3 regions of the Vreelandella mediterranea genome follow, and region 1 is predicted to be linked to each of the others. Evidence: predicted binding sites of a transcription regulator. Region 1 holds the regulator's gene; each other region holds the start of a gene.
The links. The regulator FNR, encoded in region 1, switches genes on or off when oxygen is low (the NO sensors DNR and NnrR bind a similar motif). The targets are predictions, from matches to a motif close to TTGATNTANATCAA.
Positions count from the first base shown of each region.

Region 1 (4,532 bases):
CCGCTTTTGGGCGGCTCGCTGCGCACGCTTGTCAAGCGCGAAAGCGACCGGCGCCGCTTCGCCGGCTCCGCCTTCGAGTGGCTTTTTCACCCCTACCTGGGCGAAGAGTTCGTGGCGCTGGCGTTCAGGTTTTCTCAGGAGAGCGAGAGTTTGAGCATCGCGGCGGTGGTGTTTGACCAGCGCCAGGTGTATACCCGAAGTGCCTGGGTCGCCACCCTGGCGGACGAGGCTCCAATAAAGCGCAGCCGCCAGCGTCCTTCCATTGACCGACACTGCATCGCCCAGCACCGAATCGCCGCGCCGCTCCCCCCGACGGCGGAAAACATCGCAACGCTTGCCGAGTTTATCGGCAACCGACCGGTGGTGGGGTGGGGGCTTGGCAGGGCGCTGGCACCGATCAACCGGCTTTTCAACGCACGGCTCGGTTTCGAGCTGCCCAACGCCCAGGTCGATGTGGCCAGGCTTTATCAGCGCAAGGCTCGGCGTTCGCCGGTAGAGGTGCAGGCGGCAAGCTTTAGTCAGGCGCTCAGCCACTCGCGGCTGGCGCTGCCCTGGCCGTCGCTTCTGGGCGAGGCCAGCGCCTGTGCGCTTTTGTACATGCGGCTCAAGCGCGACGCCGCGCTCGAGGTTTGAAGGCGCTCGAAGGCTTTGTTGGGTGGCAGCGGGAGTCTTGATAGAATAGCGCCTTCACCACCCATCACCGGCAGTGCTTACACCATGCAACAACCCGATCATTTCGAGCCCGTCGTGGCCGAGGCCCCGGCCCCGGCAAGTTCAATCGAGCCAGGCGATGTGAAACAAAAGCGCGAATTCAACAAGTTGCAGAAAAGACTTCGCCGCGAGGTCGGCAACGCCATTCTCGACTACCAAATGATCGAAGAAGGCGACCGGGTGATGGTGTGCCTCTCCGGGGGCAAGGATAGCTATACCATGCTCGAGATCCTGCGCAATCTGCAGCGCAACGCCCCGGTCAATTTTTCGCTGGTGGCGGTGAATCTCGACCAGAAACAGCCCGGCTTCCCCGAGCACGTGCTGCCTCGCTACCTCGACAAGCTGGGCGTCGAGTACCATATTCTCGAGCGTGATACCTACTCGGTAGTGAAGGAGAAAACCCCGGAGGGTAAGACGACCTGCGCGCTTTGCTCGCGGCTACGCCGTGGCTCGCTCTACGGGTTTGCCGAAGAGATCGGCGCCAACAAGGTGGCGCTTGGCCACCACCGCGAGGACATTCTCGAAACCCTTTTCTTGAACATGTTCTTCGGCGGCACGCTCAAGGCCATGCCGCCCAAGCTTTTGTCCGATGATGGCAGGAATATCGTCATTAGGCCGCTGGCCTACTGCAAGGAAGCGGATATCGCCGAGTTCTCGCGGCTAATGGAATTTCCCATCATTCCCTGCAACCTGTGCGGCTCGCAGCCCAACATGCAGCGTCAGAACGTCAAGGCGATGCTTGCCGAGTGGGATAAAAAGTACCCGGGCCGGCTCGAAAGCATGTTCAAAGCGGTGACCAACGTCGCCCCTTCGCAGTTGGCCGACCAGGCGCTGTTCGACTTCCAGGGCCTGGAAGCCAAACAGGCGGAAATGAAGGCGGGGCGTATTCAGGCGCTCAATGTGGGCTAAAGGCGGGTTAGGCGGACACTTCTTCGTCGGCCAGGGTGGTCAAGCGCGCCATATCGAGAATGTTCACCTCGCGTCCGGAAACGGCGACCACCTGCTGCTGCTGAAGCCGGCTTAAAATCCGGCTGACCGTCTCGACGGCCAACCCCAGGTAGTTGCCGATATCGGCCCGCGCCATGGAGAGGCGGAAGCTATAGGGCGAGTAGCCGCGGCGGCGGAAACGATCAGAGAGCGTGGTGAGAAACGTCGCCAGGCGCTGGTCGGCGGTCTTGCGCGATAAAAGGCGCATCATCCGGCGATCGTCGCGAAGCTCTTTGCTCATGCTGCGATAGAGTTGGCCGCGCAGCTCGGGCAGCTCTTCGGAGAGCTTGTCCAGGTGCTGGAACGGAATCTCACATACCGTGGTGGTTTCGAGTGCAATGGCGCTGCCCGGGTAGAATTCCTCATCGATACCGTCGAGGCCGACCAGCTCGCTTGGTAAATAGAAGTTGGTGAGCTGGTCGTCGCCATTGCCTTCGCTGGTTACCTGCTTGAGACTTCCCGAACGGACCGCGTAGACGCTGGAGAAGCGCTCGCCTTGATGAAACAGCGCCTCGCCCTTTTTGAGCGGCGCGCGGCGGCGGATGATGGCGTCGAACTGGCTGACGTCCTCGAGCTGCAGCGCTAGCGGTAAACAGAGCGAACTCAAGCTGCAGGTTTGGCAGCGCGGCGCCTGTAGCATCGAGCGGCGTTGGCTGGCAGTGATGGACATCACCTTCTCCTCGTATGGCCGGGTACTTAGCATCTTATAATATTCTTGAATAACGTGCGGCGAACTGCTCTGTCAAGTAAGTATCGAAGGCCATAGCCAAGTGGCGGATCAGTAGCCGACCGATCGGCGTAACGTTCAATACCAGGTCCTGGCGCGTCACCAGCCCGTCACGTTCGGCCTGACGCAGGTTATCCAGCGCTTGGGCGAAGTACGTTTCGGCATCGATCCCGAAACGGGTGCCAATGGCCGCCAGGTCCAGGTGCATATCGCACATTAGCCGCTCGATCACCTCGCGGCGAATGAGGTCGTCCGGGGTCAGGCGCACGCCTTTACAGGTGGCCAGTTTACCCTGATCCAGCGCCTTTGCGTAGTCATCCAGGGTGACCGGGTTCTGCGCGTAGACGTCGTCGACCCGGGAAATCGCCGACACCCCCAAACCGATCAAATCGCACTGCGCGTGGCTTGAGTACCCCTGGAAGTTACGCTGGAGCGTGCCGTTTTGCTGGGCGAGCGTCAGGCTATCATCGGCGCGGGCGAAGTGGTCCATGCCGATATGCACATAGCCCGCTTGGCTTAACATTTCGATACTCATGCGCAAAATGGCGAGCTTTTCATCGGCGCCGGGCAAGTCGGCTTCGAGAATACGCCGCTGGGGCGCAAAGCGCGTGGGCAGGTGAGCATAATTGAAAAGCGATAACCTGGCCGGGTTGAGCTCGATGATCTGCGCAAGCGTATCGGCGAAGCGTTGCTCGGTTTGGCGCGGAAGCCCATAGATCAGGTCCACGTTGAGCGAGCTAAAGCCCAATCGGTGCGCCTCGTCCATCAGGGTTTCGGTGAGCCTGCGGGGCTGGACGCGGTTGATCGCTTTCTGGACCTCGATGTCCAGATCCTGCACGCCCAGACTCAGCCGATTGAACCCAAGCGATTGAAGATGGCGCAGGGTGAGGACGTCCGCCTCGCGCGGGTCGATTTCGATGGCGTAATCCCGCGCCGGGTCACTCGAGAGCCCGAAGCGGGCATCCATCCGGTCGATCAGGTCGCCCATCTGCGAAAGCGTCAAAAAGGTAGGCGTGCCACCGCCCCAGTGAAGCTGCTGCACCGGGCGCGCGGTATCCACGTGGCGCGCGGCCAGCACCATTTCCCGGTCGAGGCGGGAAAGGTAGGGCTCGGCCAACTGGCGATTCTTGGTCGCGATCTTGTTGCAGGCGCAGTAAAAGCAGATCTTCTCGCAAAACGGAATATGCACGTAAAGCGACAGCGCCCTTTGGCTATCGTTGCTTCGCGCTAAAGCGTCGGTAAGATCCTCCGGGCCAAACGCTTCGTGAAAAGCGAGCGCCGTGGGGTAGGAGGTGTAGCGCGGCCCGCTTTTATCGTAACGGCGCACGAGCGCTTCATCCCAGGCGGGAGCGGTTGACGAGGGGGCAGCGTGGGCGCAGGTCGACATAAAAGCTCCCGGGTAGGTGAATGAGCGGCCGGACGGGTAGGTGGCGACGTACAGATTAACGTCTGCCGCCAGGGCCTACGTTGAGCTGAGTCAAGAAAGCCCGCCGCTTAATGCCCCGCGTGGGGTAAAAGCGCCCACAGCTGGTAAAGCGCAAAGCCGATGATGAGAAGCGCCGCGACGACGCGGGTGGCCGGGTGGCGGATTAGCCCGGCAAGCGTGCGGGCGGCAAAGCCGGTGGCCAAAAGCGCGGGCAGCGTGCCCAGGCCGAACGCGCCCATGAGCAGCGCGCCCTGAGCGGGGCTGGCGCTGGCCATGCTCCAGGCAAGCATCGAATAGACCAGCCCGCAGGGCAGCCAGCCCCAAAGCGCCCCCAGCGCAAAGGCCTGGGGCAAGTGAACCACCGGCATCAGGCGCCGGCCCACTGGCTCGATATGACGCCAAAGCCTGCGTCCCAGCGCCTCGAGCGCTAACAGCCCCTTCCACCAGTTGGCGATATAGAGCGCCATCAAAATCAGCATCACTGCGGCAAATACCTGAAGCGTCAGCCGGGCGGCAGGTGCGAGGGAGACTAGCGTGCCAAGCCCTGCCACCAAGGCGCCGGCCAGCATATAGCTCGATACGCGCCCCAGGTTGTAGCCAAGCAACAGCCCGGTCATGCGCGCGGGGCTTCGCATGCTGGGCGGCACCGCAAAGGCCAGCGCGCTCATGATGCCGCCGCAC
Region 1 covers NZ_OZ310198.1:653,186-657,717, forward strand. Annotated here, with positions in the region: gene ACWFVE_RS03085 (DNA polymerase III subunit epsilon) at 1-633, shown strand, start outside; gene ttcA (tRNA 2-thiocytidine(32) synthetase TtcA) at 718-1,620, shown strand; gene fnr (fumarate/nitrate reduction transcriptional regulator Fnr) at 1,628-2,368, opposite strand; gene hemN (oxygen-independent coproporphyrinogen III oxidase) at 2,403-3,812, opposite strand; gene ACWFVE_RS03105 (sulfite exporter TauE/SafE family protein) at 3,920-4,532, opposite strand, start outside.

Region 2 (4,532 bases), 610 kb from region 1:
CTTGTACCAGTCGCCCGCGGCCTGGTTTTCGCTACCGCCCACGGCTCGCACGCAGGCGCACAGGGTTTCGACGTCCCCTGCGTTGGCCGCCAGCTCACCTTTAGCGGCCAGCGCCTTGACCAGTGCGTCGTCGGGCGCGCAGTGCTCAAGACAAAGACACAGCGCGCGAATGACTTCGTCTTCCAGGCGCTGCTCGCTGATGGCCCGTGCCAGAAGGTGGTGGGATTCGCTGTCGCTTCGCACAGTGTAGTCGGCAATGCCCTGTAGACCTAACGCTTGCCAATCAATTGTTTGTTGACCGCTTAAGTAGGCTTCTACGGGCTCCAGGTGCTGACTCGCGGCAAGCCCCAGTGCCCAGCGCGCTCGGGCGTTGAGCACCGCCTGAAAGGGCAGGCTCGGGGTGAATGCGAGCGGGTTATCCTTCATGAAATGCTCGCCGCTCGGGTCCTTTTGGCCGAGGGTGCTCACGTTACGCCCCAGCGTTTCCACCAACCGGTTCAAAAAGCCATCGCGAGAGGCGGGAGAGAGCAAGCCTTGCTCGTCGAGAGGTAGCGCCAAAAACCAGATCGCGGGCTCGACCATATCGCCAATGCGAAACACGACGCCAATGCGCGCCTGACCTTGCCAGGGCTCCGGCCAGGGCGTTTCGCCGCGTTCGAAGCTCGCCAATGTTTGCCTGGCGCAGGGCGCTACGCGTCGGCCCATATGGTAAAACGATACGTCGGCACCGCTTCGCTCAAAGAACTCGTCGAGAGTATGGAGTGCTTGCATTAATTCCTTCCCTTGTGCAGGCCTGCACTCTACCTCGACCGACGCGCAGTGTCAGCCCGAGTTTACCGGTTAAAAATTAAGCAACATTGTCAGAGGCCCATGGGGGGTGGCTCTGCGTCACCTTTCCATAGTTTATCCACAGTCTCTTGCAGGTTTTCTGTGAATCTGTGAGTAACTCGATTGGTGCGGCGCAGGCGCTCGGGTCATGGCAAGTTGTTCCCATAAAAGGGATAATGCGTTATCCATGCACCGACTCCCCAGGAGCTTATGAGCGTTCATCAATCGCTACACCAGGCGCTGCGTGAGCTCGAAGCCGCGATGAAAGCGGCCGAGCTTTGGCGTATGCCCACCCCCGATGCGAAGGCCTTTGAAAGCCAACAGCCTTTTTGCGTCGATACCATGTCGCTGGCCCAGTGGCTGCGCTTCGTGTTTATTCCAAAGCTCGATACGATGATCGATGCCAAGGCGTCGATGCCTGCCAAGTGCGAGGTTGCCCCGGCGGTCGCCGCTTATTTGCAGCAGGAAAAAACCCGCGCCAGCGATCAGTTGCTGGTGGTTCGAGCCGTCGAACGTGTGGATAAACTGGTCACCGAAGGCTGACCTTGAAGGTTCGGCACGTAAAAGGCCCGGGCTCGCAAGAGCACCGGGCCTTTTTATGCATACATGTTATATGCACCAAGCGGCGGTTTAGAAACGGTAGCCAATACCGGCCATGACCACCACCGGGTCGATCTCGACGCTGCCCGCGGAACTGCCGGCCACGGTTGCGTCGCTGTCGATATCCAGATACCAGACCGCGGCGTTCAGCGACCAGTGATCGTCGACCAGCAGGTCGATGCCTGCCTGACCCGCTGCGCCCCAGGTGTTGTCCAGGTCCAGGCTAACGCCGTCGATATCGACCTGCTCGCTGGAGAAGCGGGTGTAGTTGACGCCGGCGCCTACGTAGGGCTGAACCGGTGACTCCGTGCCACCCAGCGGGTAGTACTGAAGCGTCAGCGTCGGTGGCAGATGTTTGGTAGAGGCGATGTTGTCGCCGTTCAAGCGGATATCATGCTTGAAGGGCAGCGCGGCGAGTAGCTCCACGCCAAACTTGTCGTGAAAGCGATACCCCAGGGTGAAGGCGAAGTCTGACTTGTCTTCGACATCGACCTTGAGATCGCCAAGCGCGGTGTCCAGCGTGCCGTTGCCGCTTTTGGGCGATACTTTGGCGATACCGGCGCGGGTGAAGAAGTCACCCTCGCCATAAGCGAAAGCTTGACCGCTGGCGGCGAAAGTAGCCGCCGCGAGGCCAGCGGTGACGAGAGTAGTAAAAGTGAGACGACCCATGGCGCTGCTCCTTGTGGATAACGTGACGCTCGGCTTTGAGAAAGTAACCTTGAAACCGTTAGCAGAGCGTATCGCGTTGGCACGGGCGGGTTTTTGACTCAGCGCAAGAGTATTGAAAACGCGCATAAAAAAGGCCACCCGAAGGTGGCCTTGGAGCTATCAGTCAACGTTTACCGGTCGATGTGACGGTATTCACCGGCATCCGCGGTCATGCTGCTCACCACCATGATGGCGATGAACGAGGCAATGAAGCCGGGAATGATCTCGTAAATGCCGGGGCCACCCAAAAATTCGCCGTTAAAGCCCAGGCTGATCCAGAGCATGACGGTGAGCGCACCGACCACCATGCCGGCAATGGCACCGGCGCCGTTGGTGCGCGACCACATCAGCGAAAGCAAAATCAACGGGCCGAACGCCGCACCGAAACCGGCCCAGGCGTTACTGACGAGCCCCAGCACCTGGGATTCCGGATTGGAGGCGATGATGGCGGCCACGGTTCCTACCAGCGCCACGCTTATACGGCCCACGGTGACGGTCTCTTTCTCGCTTGCTTGTTTGCGCAAAAACAGCCGGTAGAAGTCCTCGGTCAGCGATGATGAGGCGACCAGCAATTGGCTCGAGATGGTACTCATCACCGCCGCCAGCAGCGCGGCGTACAAGAAGCCGGTAATCAGCGGGTGGAACAAAAGCTCCGAGAGGATGATGAAGATCGTCTCGGGGTTTTCGACGTCCAGGCCATTACGGATCGCAAAGGCGCGGCCGAAAATACCCAGTGAAACGGCCCCGATCATGGAGACCAGCATCCAGCTCATGCCGATATTGCGCGCGATGGGCACATCCTTGAGGCTGCGAATCGCCATGAAGCGTACGATGATGTGCGGCTGACCGAAGTAGCCAAGCCCCCAGGTCACCGCCGAAAGCCAGCCGATGAAGGTCAGCCCGTCGGTCCAGGAGAGCAGGGTGGGGTCCACCTCGTTCAGCGTTTGCGAGGCCTGGCTGAAGCCGCCGCCGCCTTCGCCGAAAAGTACCACCGCCGGCATGATGATCAGTGCCAGCATCATGATGCAACCCTGAACGAAGTCGGTCAGGCTGACCGCCAAAAAGCCGCCGACCACGGTATAGACCAGCACCACGCCGAGGGTGATGATGATGCCGGTGCCGTAGTCGCTGAACCCGCCAAGATCGATGACCCCGGCGAAAGCGCTTTCGAAAAGCCGCCCGCCCGCGACCAGGCCGGACGCCGTGTACACCGCAAAGAAGATCACGATGACGATGGCCGACACGGTTCTTAGCGACAATGCCCGGGTGGGAAAGCGGTTGGCCAGAAAGGCCGGAATGGTAATGGCGTTGCCGTAATGCACCGTCTGCTCACGCAGGCGCGGGGCAACCAGCAGCCAGTTGAAAAAGGCCCCCACTAGAAGGCCGATACCGATCCAGGCCGACGCCAGCCCGGACACGAACATGGCCCCGGGCAGGCCCAACAGCAGCCAGCCGCTCATGTCCGAGGCGCCGGCGGAAAGGGCGGCCACCTTGGGGCTCAAGGTTCGCCCGCCCAGTACGTAATCCTCCGAGGTGGAGGTTGAAGTGCGCATGGCATAGACCCCTATGCCGACCATCAGCGCAAAGTACGCGAAAAGACTGATCCAAACGCCAGTATCCATAGAATTTCCCCTGTTGATCCAATCGGAAGGCTCCGACACTGCTCGTTATTGTTAGCAATACGTTGATGTAAGTTGACGTCACCCCCCGAAAGGGGGCGAGCGCCAGGGTTTCGAGCCCGTCGTTCGAAGAAGCCGGGTACTTATTCGTCGCCCAGGGCGAGCAGCGAGGCGTTGCCGCCCAGTGCCGCCGTGTTGTTGGTCACGGTTTTTTCCGTCACGAAGCGCTGCAGGTAGTGCGGGCCACCTGCCTTGGGCCCGGTACCGGAAAAACCCTGCCCGCCAAAGGGCTGTACGCCGACCACGGCGCCAATGATATTACGATTGATGTACACATTGCCCACCCGAATTTTCTTCGCGATGTCCGTGGCGAAGGATTCGTTACGGCTGTGCACGCCAAAGGTGAGCCCGTAGCCCCGCGCGTTGATCGTCTCGATCACCTTGTCGATGTCGCGGGCCTTGTAGCGCACGATATGTAGCACTGGGCCGAACTGCTCGCGGGTAAGCGCATCGATGCTGTCGATGACGAAGGCGACCGGCGCCACGAAGGTGCCGTGTTGCGTGTACTCGGCGGCCATGGGCGTCTCGGCGACCAGGCGATTTTCGTCTTTGAGCGTCTGGATATGCGTCATTAGGCCACTACGCGCATCGTCATCGATCACCGGGCCCACATCGGTGCCCAGCTCCCGTGGGTCGCCTATCCTTAGCTCGCTCATTGCGCCCTTGAGAATCTCGATCACTCGGTCGGCGACATCGTCTTGCAGGTAGAGCACTCTG
Region 2 covers NZ_OZ310198.1:1,264,102-1,268,633, forward strand. Annotated here, with positions in the region: gene ACWFVE_RS05950 (DUF3549 family protein) at 1-771, opposite strand, end outside; gene ACWFVE_RS05955 (YqcC family protein) at 1,039-1,371, shown strand; gene ACWFVE_RS05960 (OmpW/AlkL family protein) at 1,459-2,097, opposite strand; gene putP (sodium/proline symporter PutP) at 2,268-3,758, opposite strand; gene putA (bifunctional proline dehydrogenase/L-glutamate gamma-semialdehyde dehydrogenase PutA) at 3,899-4,532, opposite strand, start outside.
Region 2: a site for FNR is predicted at 2,191-2,204, ahead of ACWFVE_RS05960 (OmpW/AlkL family protein). Genes of this name have one in related genera too.

Region 3 (4,532 bases), 300 kb from region 1:
GCTGGCAGACACCTCGTTGCCGGTCGGCTACCTGTCCGGCCTTCACGACGCCAAATTCAACGGCCTGGCGACCCGCCTGGCAGCGGCGGCGCCCCACATAGCGCATGCCCCCCTCGAAGGGGGGCACAATCTGCATTCCGAGCAGCCCGGCCAGGTCGCGCGGCAGTTGGAAAGCTGGTATCGCGCGCTCCTTTAAGGGCCCTTTGCTCAGTGGATCAGCAGCAGCCACGGAAGCCCGACCGCCAACCAGACCAACAGAAACAGCAGGCCGAAGACCGCCCCTAGCCGCCACCAAAGGCCGCCCGGCAGGTAGCCGCTGCCGTAGTAGACAGGGCTTGGGCCGGTGCCGTAGGGCGTCAAAATGCCCATGAAGCCAAGCGTGGGGAGCAGCAGCAGAACGAACAGCTCCATATCCAGCCCCGCGATGCCCGAGGCCGCCGCCAGCATGACCGGCAGTAAAGCCGTCACGTGGGCGGTAACGCTGGCAAACAGGTAGTGGAGCAGATAGAAAATCACGGTGAGCGCGACCATGGCCATCACGGGGTTGAAGCCGCTGATCTGCCCGCCGACCACGCCACCGAACCAGTTGACGAACCCGACCTGGCTCAGCCCGCCGGCCAGGGCCACCAGGGTGGCAAACCAGACAAAGGTATTCCAGGCCGCGCGGTTATCGAGAATATCGTTCCAGTCGATGATGCCGGTCAGCAGCATGGCGCAAATGACCACCAGGCCCACCAGGGACGCCGAAATGATGTCGCCGCCAAAGATCCACAGCAGTAAGGCCGTGACCACCATAACGACCAAAAGGATTTCATGGCGAGTCAAGCGGCCCAGCTTGACCAGTTCTTGGCCGGCCCAGTCGGAAATTTCATTACCCGCTTTTACCTCTGGGGCGCACAGCCAGTAGCACAACAAGGGCACCAGGAGTAGCAGGAAAATACCCACCGGCGCGACCGCCATGAACCACTGCCCCCAGTTGATATGCAGGCCGGTGGCACTTTCGGTCAGTGCGATGGCCAGCAGGTTGGGGGCCAGTGCGGTCAGAAACAGCGAGCTTGTGACACAGGTGGACACGATGGCCGTCCACATCAAAAAGCTGCCCATGCGCTTCATGCTGGGGTCGTTGGGGTGGGAATCGTAAAGCGGCGGCAGGTTGCGAATCACCGGGTAGATGGTGCCGCCGCTGCGCGCGGTGTTGGAGGGCGTGAACGGCGCCAGAATCGCATCCGCGATCATGACCGCGTAACCCAGCGTTAGGGTGCGCTTGCCCATGGATTTCACCAGCCAAAGCGAGATGCGCCGCCCCAGGCCGGTTTTCTCATAGCCAAGGGCAAACATGAAGGCGCCAAAAATCAGCCAAACGGTCGAGTTGGTGAAGCCCGAGACCGCCCAGGCGAAGGCCTGGTTGGCAGCATTGAAGCCTTCCACTGCCAACTGCTCCGGCGAAAACAGTACCCATTGCGAAAGCAGCGCGGCCAGCGTCACCCCGAGTAGGCCAACGACTGCACCGGGCAGGGGCTCGAGTATCAGCCCGACCACACAGCCCAGAAAAATGGCAAAAAAGTACCACGCATGCGGTGCCAGCCCCGATGGCGCGGGTATCAAGGCAACGACGATGGCGACAAAAAGGGGTGCTAACAACTTCCATAACGGCACGGGTTGAGCACGACTGGTCATGTTGCCCTCTCTTATAGCGGGTCAGGTCAGAAAATTACCCGTAAATCACTTACGGGAGGAAAAAGTGGGGGTCAGTGGCCTCCTTGTACGCGGCCTGAAAGACGCCGGCGCAACGTCACGGTGGGTGGAGATATGACTGTAATACGTGCGCCCAAGGCCTTTGATTGACGTGTGTCAATAGTTCTTTGGATTAAGGCGCGGTCAATAACTTTGACGTGCCGGGGTATGGTAATTTCAAACCAGAAAAGAGTGCCGTAGAGCGCTTTATCGGTAAGCTCTTAACCTGGCCAGCGGAAGGGGGTGCCATGCGTCAGCAGGATTTCGATATTGTCATCGTAGGGGGAGGCGGTGCGGGGTTGCGCGCTGCGATAGGCGCGGCCGAGGCCGCCAAAGAGCAGGGTACCTCGCAGCGTATTGCAATGCTCTCCAAGGTCTATCCCATGCGCTCGCATACCGTAGCCGCCGAAGGTGGCGCGGCGGCGGTTACCAGCAGCGACGACACCCACCAAGCTCACTTCGATGACACCGTCTCCGGCGGCGACTGGCTGGTCGAGCAGGGCGTGGTGGATTACTTCGTTCATCATGCCTATCAGGAGCTGGTGCAGATGGAGCGCTGGGGCTGCCCCTGGAGTCGTAAAGACGACGGCCAGGTGCAGGTGCGCCGTTTTGGCGGCATGAAAACCGCCCGCACCTGGTTTGCCGCGGATAAAACCGGCTTTCACATGCTGCATACGCTCTTTCAGACCTCGCTCAAATACCCGGAGATCGAGCGCTTCGATGAGTATTTCGTGCTCGACCTGGCCGTTCACGAAGGCGCGGTCATCGGCGTCATTGCGCTGCAGATCGCGACCGGCGAGCTGACGCTGCTGCGCGCCAAGGCGGTGGTGTTGGCCACCGGCGGCGCCGGGCGCCTGTTTCGCTTCAATACCAATGCAGGCATCGTCACCGGCGACGGCATGGCGATGGCCTACCGCCACGGCGTAGCGCTGCGCGATATGGAGTTCGTGCAGTATCACCCTACCGGGTTGCCCGGTTCCGGCATTCTGATTACCGAAGCGTGCCGCGGCGAAGGCGGAATTCTGCTCAATAAGGACGGCTACCGTTACTTGCAGGATTACGGCCTGGGCCCGGAAACGCCGCTGGGCCAACCGGAAAACAAGTACATGGAGCTGGGCCCGCGGGACAAGCTCTCCCAGGCGTTTTGGCAGGAGCAGCAGGCCGGGCGCACCGGCAAATTCGGCGACAGCGACGTGGTGTATCTCGACCTTCGCCACCTGGGTGAGAAAACCATCCTCGAGCGCCTGCCGTTCATCTGCGAGCTGGCCAAATCCTATATCAACGTCGACCCGGTGAAGGAACCTATCCCCATTCGCCCCGCCGTTCACTACACCATGGGCGGGATCGAGACCAACCCACAGTGCGAAACCTCGATCACTGGGCTCTACGCCGCCGGGGAGTGTGCCTCGGTGGGCTTGCACGGCGCCAATCGTTTGGGCTCCAACTCACTCACCGAACTGCTGGTGTTTGGCCGCCTGGCCGGTGAACAGGCAAGCCGGCGTGCGGCACACACCGAGTGGGCCGATAGCGCTCTTCTACACGCCCAGGCCGAGCGCCAACAGGCCACGCTTGCGCGCCTTTGCGATGGCGGCGGCAGCGGCGAGAACTGGGTGGATCTCAAACATGCCATGGTGCAGGCCATGGAAAGCGGCTGTGGTATCTACCGCACCGAGGAGAGCATGGCCCAGGCGTTGGCACAAATTCGAAAACTGCGCGCGCGCTACCGCGAGATTCGTGTCAACGATACCAGCAAGATATTCAATACCGAGCTTCTGGAGTGCCTCGAACTTGGGTGTGGCCTGGATATCGCCGAAGCCTCGTGCCTTGGTGCCCTGGAGCGGCGTGAATCCCGCGGTGCCCACCAGCGTCTGGACGAAGGGATGCAAACGCGGGACGACGTTAACTACCTCAAGCACAGCCAGGTGTTCTATCAAGGCGAGGCGCCTGCCGAGCTGCACTGGCAGGAGGTCGATGTACGCTTTTCCGCCCCGGCAGAACGGGCCTATGGGGATGCCGGTAAAGGGGGCAAGGTATGAACAAGACCATCAGCGTTAAGCGCTACGTACCCGATAACGCGGCGGAGTCCTACTGGCAGGCCTTCGAGCTGCCGGTTGATGACAGCACGTCGCTACTGGACGCCCTCAACCATATAAAAGAGCAGTTGGATAGCACGCTGAGCTACCGCTGGTCGTGTCGCATGGCGATCTGCGGCTCCTGTGGGGTCATGGTGAACGGCATTCCCAAGCTCGGCTGCAAAACCTTTTTGCGCGATTATGACGGCGAGATCCGTATCGAGCCGCTCGCCCACTTTCCGGTACAGCGCGACCTGGTCGTGGACATGGAGATCTTTCTCGAGCACCTGGCGGCGGTGAAGCCCTACCTGATTGACGACAATCCGGTAAAACCTTACGACCCTAAAGCGCCGGAAACCTATAAGCAGTCGCCGGCGCAGCTTGCCCGCTACAAGCAGTTCGCCAACTGCATCAACTGCGGGCTCTGCTACTCGGCGTGCCCGCAGTTCGGGCTCAACCCCGAGTTTCGGGGCCCGGCGGCGATCGCGCTGGCCCACCGTTATAACCAGGACAGCCGCGACCACGGCAAAAAGCAGCGTATGGCGGAGCTTAACCGCCATGAGGGCGTGTGGAGCTGCACCTTCGTCGGCTTTTGCTCGAAGGTGTGCCCGAAGCACGTCGACCCCGCCGCGGCGGTGAACCAGGGCAAGGTCGAAGCGGCCAAGCATACCTTGATCGCCTTGTTCAAAGGCGATGAGATGAACGGCGAGGGGAAGGCGCATGAAT
Region 3 covers NZ_OZ310198.1:357,362-361,893, forward strand. Annotated here, with positions in the region: gene menH (2-succinyl-6-hydroxy-2,4-cyclohexadiene-1-carboxylate synthase) at 1-196, shown strand, start outside; gene ACWFVE_RS01795 (anion permease) at 208-1,677, opposite strand; gene frdA (fumarate reductase (quinol) flavoprotein subunit) at 1,983-3,770, shown strand; gene ACWFVE_RS01805 (succinate dehydrogenase/fumarate reductase iron-sulfur subunit) at 3,767-4,532, shown strand, end outside; gene ACWFVE_RS01810 (fumarate reductase subunit C) at 4,527-4,532, shown strand, end outside.
Region 3: a site for FNR is predicted at 1,842-1,855, ahead of frdA (fumarate reductase (quinol) flavoprotein subunit). Genes of this name have one in related genera too.